3 regions of the Metabacillus sp. 22489 genome follow, and region 2 is predicted to be linked to each of the others. Evidence: riboswitches for the same ligand, from Rfam matches in the RefSeq annotation. Region 2 holds a riboswitch; each other region holds the start of a gene.
What was found. Region 2 has a riboswitch for thiamine pyrophosphate ahead of ACTJJ9_RS11005 (acetylornithine deacetylase). Riboswitches for the same ligand answer to the same signal wherever they lie in the genome.

Region 1: linked by a shared signal. The riboswitch ahead of ACTJJ9_RS12570 (thiamine phosphate synthase) and the one ahead of ACTJJ9_RS11005 (acetylornithine deacetylase) in region 2 are both predicted to bind thiamine pyrophosphate.
Region 3: linked by a shared signal. The riboswitch ahead of thiT (energy-coupled thiamine transporter ThiT) and the one ahead of ACTJJ9_RS11005 (acetylornithine deacetylase) in region 2 are both predicted to bind thiamine pyrophosphate.

Annotation. Positions count from the first base shown of each region.
Region 1 covers NZ_JBQENT010000018.1:71,263-73,537, forward strand. Annotated here, with positions in the region: gene thiO (glycine oxidase ThiO) at 1-804, opposite strand, end outside; gene ACTJJ9_RS12570 (thiamine phosphate synthase) at 788-1,408, opposite strand; TPP riboswitch at 1,514-1,623, opposite strand; gene ACTJJ9_RS12575 (monovalent cation:proton antiporter family protein) at 1,714-2,275, opposite strand, start outside.
Region 2 covers NZ_JBQENT010000015.1:37,592-39,866, reverse strand. Annotated here, with positions in the region: gene ACTJJ9_RS11005 (acetylornithine deacetylase) at 1-1,067, opposite strand, end outside; TPP riboswitch at 1,207-1,307, opposite strand; gene ACTJJ9_RS11000 (bile acid:sodium symporter family protein) at 1,397-2,275, opposite strand, start outside.
Region 3 covers NZ_JBQENT010000071.1:13,073-15,347, forward strand. Annotated here, with positions in the region: gene ACTJJ9_RS24900 (hypothetical protein) at 1-157, opposite strand, end outside; gene ACTJJ9_RS24905 (hypothetical protein) at 334-522, opposite strand; gene thiT (energy-coupled thiamine transporter ThiT) at 651-1,217, opposite strand; TPP riboswitch at 1,351-1,461, opposite strand.

The sequences.
Region 1 (2,275 bases), on a different contig from region 2:
CCAATCATTCTCCACCATTGATGCACCAACAACAAATCGTCCATCACCTTTTGGAACGATGTAGCAATGATCGTAAAAAATCGTTTTTTCTAAATGAATATCACTGCTTTGAAAGGCAAGGCATTCTCCTTTAACTGGTTTTAAGCTTCCATTTATTCCAAGCTGCTTAAAAAAGTAGCCACTCCAAACCCCGTTCGCAATTACAACATGCTTACATGTGAATTCTGTATGCGGGGTAGATAATGTATATTCATTAGCTGCTGTTTTCTCAATTGTATGTACTGGTGTGTTTTCAAAAATGCTTGCCCCAAAATAATTAGCAGACTTTGAAAAGGCTGCACAAACATGTGTTGGTGAAACATGACCATCCTCTGGAATATAGAGTGCCCCTTTAATTCCCTTTGATAAGGTTGGTTCGTTTTCTAATACAACTTCCCTTGAATGCCATTGTAGTGAAGAATGATGCTTAACAAGCTGTTGCAACGCTTCAACTTCATCATCGGTTATCGCAAGCTTATACATACCGTTATCTACTAATTGAATATTAATCTGCGAATATTCGAAAAGCTCCTTGCTAAGTGTATGATAGAGGCGTTGACTTTCCTTAGCAAACTGAAAAAAGGCATCGTTTGCTTCTAGTTCGGAGTTCGCCCCAAGCATTCCTGCTGCTGCACTAGTAGCTCCACTTCCTATCTTTTGACTTTCTAATACAACGACAGATACACCTTCCTTTGCCAGTTGATAAGCAATGGATTGACCGATGACCCCTCCCCCAATAATCCCTACATCAAAGTGTTTGTTCATTCTTTTCCACCTCTAGTAAACTCTCTTTTATTTGCTGTAAAGCGAAACTCGGATTGTCACTTGCCATAACATATGACATGATCGCGATTCCGCCTAGCTTAATATTTGATAATTTAGAAACTGTTTCAGGAACAATACCTCCGATCGCAATAATAGGAATAGAAACTGACCTACAGATATCTTCTAATAGTTCTACTCCTCTTGGAGGGAGCTTCGCTTTTGATTTCGTTGCAAACAGGTGACCGAACATGAGATAATCCGCACCGGCCTTTTCGCTAGCTATCGCTTCCTCCAATGAATGGACGGAACGCCCAATTTTTAATGAAGGCATAAACTCCTTTACTGTTTGAATCGAAAAGCTATTTCCTGGCAAATGAATATTCGATAGCTGCTGTAATTGAACAACATCAAGGCGGTCATTAACGATAATTTTATCCCTACTTACACCGTTTTCTAACAGTGCTGAAACGATTTCCATCACTTCAGAAGCCGACTTCGTTTTTTCACGAATATGTAAAAAGTCAACCTCCTCATGAATCATGAGTATTTTTTTTATAATTTCCTTCACTGTTTGGACGCCATCTGTAATGACATGGATCTCCAATTGCTTCACCTTACTTTAATGTAATAGTTGTATTAGTTTTCTATCTCCTAAATACAAAAAACCACTTTCCAGGTAGGAAAGTGGTTTACATACTATATTTGATCTCGATACGTAAGTCCACTTCCCTACGCTGGTACAAACCAGATCAGGTTATAAGAGTCTTAAAGAAACACTTTAATCTCAGCCCTTTCATTAGGGCACCCCTAGCGGTATCATAACTATTCAATTTATAATGATAGAAATTGTTTGAACATTTGCTTATTTCTATCATACCATTTGTTGAATATCTTTCAAGAAAAAAATCATCACCATAGCTCAAGTTCACGTTTTAACTCGTTCACATATTCTCGTGATCCTGTCACAATTAACCGATCTCCGAGCTTTAAATCCGTATCCCCATGAGGAACAATCGAATCCTTCCCTCTAAAAATCCGAACAAAGATAATATCTCCTGTAAACGGAAAATTTCGAAGCAAAATGTGATCATATTTAGAATTCTTTAAATTAATTTGATAAAGCATCGTTTCTTGATTTGTTAAAATCCGCATAACCCCAGGTGCTTCAATCAATGCACGAAGCATTGTTTTCGTTGATAACAATGTAGAAAAGACGTCAATATCGTTTTCCTTCAACTTTGTATCTAATTCAGGTGAAGCAACGCTCGCAATTACTCGTTCAACCTTTTGCTCTTTTGCAAATAGCGCAATATCCGCGTTTCGTTGCTCATCTCCTGTTGTTACTACGATTAAATCAATATCAAATGCTTGATTTTCCATCAACGTTTTTACTTCAAAATCTTTAATTTCTTTTATATCAAACAAGGAATGGGAAATTTGTTTGTCCAGTTTCTCTTGTTTCATATGAAAG
Region 2 (2,275 bases):
ATATTCTGATGTGCCCCCTCCAGCTGTTTCACCCCTGGATGATTTGGGTCAATCTGTAACGAAGGAAAAATTTCACCCCTATCAACAATCATAGACTTACCACCCCATTCAAATTGCGGTGGATTTTCCCTTAACCAAGGATCAGCGTGTGCAACATGCAAAATATGTTCCTCAATTTCCTTAATGATTTGCTCATGTGATTCATCTGGATAATAGTGAACAGTTATCCAAAGTCTACATTCATCAGCTATAAATGCTGCATGTCGACCACCTTCAATGACAGCCGGGTTTATCGTATTTGATCCAGGTGCCATTTTTGGGTAGCTTTTCATGACTGCCCAATGCCGTTCAAGCTCCTGTAAGCCAGCAATAATTTTTGTCATTTTTTCAATCGCACTTGCACCTTTAAGCTTTCCACCCGCATGGATCATTTGTCTTCTTGTTGCATCATGAAAGGTCTCGGTACTTTTTACAGTTATCCACCCTGTAATAACTCCTCCTTGACCTTGAATATGTAAATCACTCGTATCAACAACGATTGCAAAATCAGCTTTATACCCACGTTCACAGCATTGTAAAGTTCCCGCTTCACCGACCTCTTCTCCAATAACTGACTGGAATATTAAGCTACCAGGCAATTCCACACCAGCTTCATGAAGTAATTGGATTGCAAACATTGCTCCAGCTAATCCTCCCTTCATATCAGCTGCCCCCCTCCCAACCACTGCGCCATCTTTCACATATGGTTGAAACGGGTCTTTTTCCCAGTTTTCATCCTCACCTACTTCAGCAACATCGATATGGCCATTGATAATTAAGCTTTTGTACTGTTTTTCATTTACTCCTTTTAAGACACCAACAACATTCGGATCATTTGGATATACATCCCACATATCGATCGAAAACCCTTTTTCACGTAAAAAGCTAGCTACAAAGTGCTGAGCATCTTTCGTATTTCGTGCCGGTGGAGCAGGTGTTTTAAATTCAATTAGCTTTTTTAGTAATGAAATTAATTCATCCTGTCTTCTGTCAACCTCTTTGATAAGATCGGAAATTCTATGTGACAAATGTAACGCTCCTTTCATTTCTTTTTTATTGAAGTAGTTTTAGCCAACAAAAAAACCACTTCCGCAGAGAGAAGTGGTTTGAAATGTAAATATGATAGGCAATTTATACGAAAAACATGCACAAATATGCAATTCCATTATCATTCAAACACCTCTTCCCTACGCTAGTATTATCTAGATCAGGTAATAAGGGTCAAGACAAATGTCTCTCTCAGCTATAAAGCTCCCCTAGTGGTGAAGTCTATTAAATTTTTAAAACTCAAAATCTGTTTAACTAATTATCAATATTAATAACACAATCTACTAAGTTTGGCAAGAAGGAACGACCATTAAGAAACATTCATTTTATTGTCAACAGGTTTAACGGAAATGGATTTTCTTTCGAAGCGATCAAATAAAAAACCGAAAATAGATGCTAAAACCTGTTGAAATAACATACCGATAATAACCGGAACAGCCACAGCTGCCGGAAAGTATTGAACAGCAATAACCGCACCTGCACTTATATTCCGCATTCCACCAGTAAAAATCATGACTGCTGTCGTATCTCTGCTTTGCTTAAAGCATTTTCCAATGAACCAAGCAATTAAATAGCCTATAAAAGCAAGAGCAAACACTGTACAAGTTATTAGCAATAATTTCCTTGTTATATTTACTAAATATGGAGCAACGACGGCACCATTAATCATTACGACAAAGCCAAGCCCCAATTTTGAAAAAGGCGCTAAAGCTGTACCAACCTTCACGCTTTTTCCTTTTGTCCATTGATGAATAAGCATTCCGAGTATTGAAGGAATAACAACCATAAAAAATAATCCATTCATGATTGAGAATGTATTAATCTCTACCTTTTGTCCAACTAATAAAGCTAATGTATGTGGCACAAGAAACGGCGATAAGATTGTATCAAATAAGATAATCGCTAAAGCAAGCGGAATATTTCCCTTATAAATAGTCACCCATATAAAGCTCGTAATCCCGGTCGGAATGACTGCTGCTAATATAAGACCAGTTATCGTAAATTGGTCGTTCGGAAATATAATATGTCCTGTACACCAGGCGATAATCGGCATGATTATATGTAAGATGAGTAAAACTAAAACAAATGGTAAAGGACTTTTTAATACACCCTTTAACGAGGATAAACTCGAATTAAGACTCCCAGAAAATGTAATAAACGCAAAAATCCATGGGATTAAAAACGACAG
Region 3 (2,275 bases), on a different contig from region 2:
AAAAACTCCCTAATGCGCTCAGACACATGAAAATACTTACGAAAAAGCCGAACTGAACATCTATAAGTAAAAAAAGCGTCATTAATAAGAAGAAAGTAAGTATAAGTGCAAGCGTGAATAAAATTAAGTGTTTGCATATTGTTTTGACAATTTTCAAAGCAACCTCCTAAAGAATTTTTCTTTTTACATACTTATGAGGATACTAAGAAAAAAATCATGATAATTTATATTTAATCAAAATAAAAAACGCTGTGCAGTAGCACAACGCTTATTTGAAATAATGTACTTATATTAAGAAAGGATACTTTCATGTTCATCCTATTGATTAATCATTTATAGCTGCTGGGAAAACGTAGATGATAAAATGGCAAATGCAAATCCAAGAGGGACGCTTAATATAAGGGAAAGCCCATGAACAGGTCCTTCTTCATTACTGATACGTATCGCTTCCTTGTAACCGTAAGAAAAATGAACTAATGAGAGAAAAAGTGTAAGTAGCATTAATATAAATGTCATATTCATCATTTATCCTCCATTTTTAAGCAATCTATTCTTTCTATTAATAGATGCTAGCAGTTCTAGTAATATGATTACTTTTTAAAATTAATAGAGAAATAAAAAACCTTGGCCATAAGACCAAGGTAAAAACGTTATTTTCTTGTTACGAGTCTCGGTGCTGTTAATAGAATTAGACAGCAGATAATTGCGGAGACAATAAGAGTTGGAATCATGTAGGTTGCATTATAACCTAGTGAATATAAAACTACAGGCATTCCATCAGGAGCATATTCTGCAAAAAAGATAGCCCCGCCAATTACATGGACGATATATCTTAGGAAATTTCCGATGAATGCAGCTAAAATGATAAGAAAAATCATTCGATTGCGATTTCCTAGAGATTGTTGAATTTGTTTAAATAAAATACCGCTAAAACCAACTACAGTAAATGCTAAATAATAATCTAGAAATGCTTGGAATGGATGATACACACTTGGATTACCGATTGCAACTTGTAAAAAGCCAAATATTAGTCCTGTTAACAGACCGCCGCTTAGTCCTCTACGAAATGCCATAATAAAAACGGGTATCATTCCTAAGGAAACAGTCCCACCTTGAGGCATTTTGAAGAAAATACCAGAAGCTAAATCCAACAAAAATGCTAAAGCAGCCATCATTGCCACTTCAATTAAAAATAATAAACGTTGATTCACTTGCAAATTTAAAAACCTCTCTTCTTGCACAATAAACCAAAACCTATTAGTAATAAGAATCCAGAATCCATATGTCATTGCTTAATGTAAAACAAAAAGCAATGTATGGAATATGAACGATGGTTCCAAACATTGCTTTTATTATGACCATCCACATCCCTACGCTAGTACTAACTAACAGGTTCGAAGGGTTAGAATAACATAAAAAGAGCTTATTCAATCTCAGCCAGTGGCTCCCCTTGTGGTTTGTATGCTTATTTATTTTGATTTTAACTATACATCATTCTATTTAACCCAACAAGTGTTTTATTTTAAAGAATTTTAAGAGAATGATGAAACGAATTTATTGCTAACTTATAGTAAAAGGTCATTAGTGGATGATAGGACAACTGAGTAGGAATAAATTCTAATTGTAGATGAAACATTTAATTAAAACTTAAGAATTTATCGAAAGTTAGAAAGAGAGAAGGGATTTTAATAGTGTAACTTGATTAGACCTTTAGTGGAATAGATTTGATTCAACTAGATGATTTAGACAAACAATTAAAGGTATCAATTTAATAGAAATAAAAGTTTCCTTAAAATAAGGAACTTTTGACAATTAATATGATGCAATTCAGTAAAGTGTGAATCACGATCAGTTATCATACGATTATATATGGAAATATTACATCATCACCCTAGTATTCATTTCTTTAATAAATGTTAAAATTATAGAAAACAACTGAGTAAAATGAATTCGATTACTTTTAATAGATGAACTTAAAGGATACATTAACTATGTTTGTTGCCGTTTTATTTTGATAAATAATATAGTATGAAAAGAGATTCTTCTTTATTTAATATTGTTTTAAAAAAGAAATTTAAAATTTTATATAAAATTACTTGCTATTAATTAATTATCATGATATATTATTATTCGTCGCTGATAAGGCGAATTTAAAAACACCTTTTAAAAAATAAAATAAAGTGTTGACAAACATTTTGTTGGGTGTTATATTTAGAAAGTCGCTTCTGAAAAGAAGTTGCAAAATGAATGTTCTTTGAAAACTAAACAAAACCAA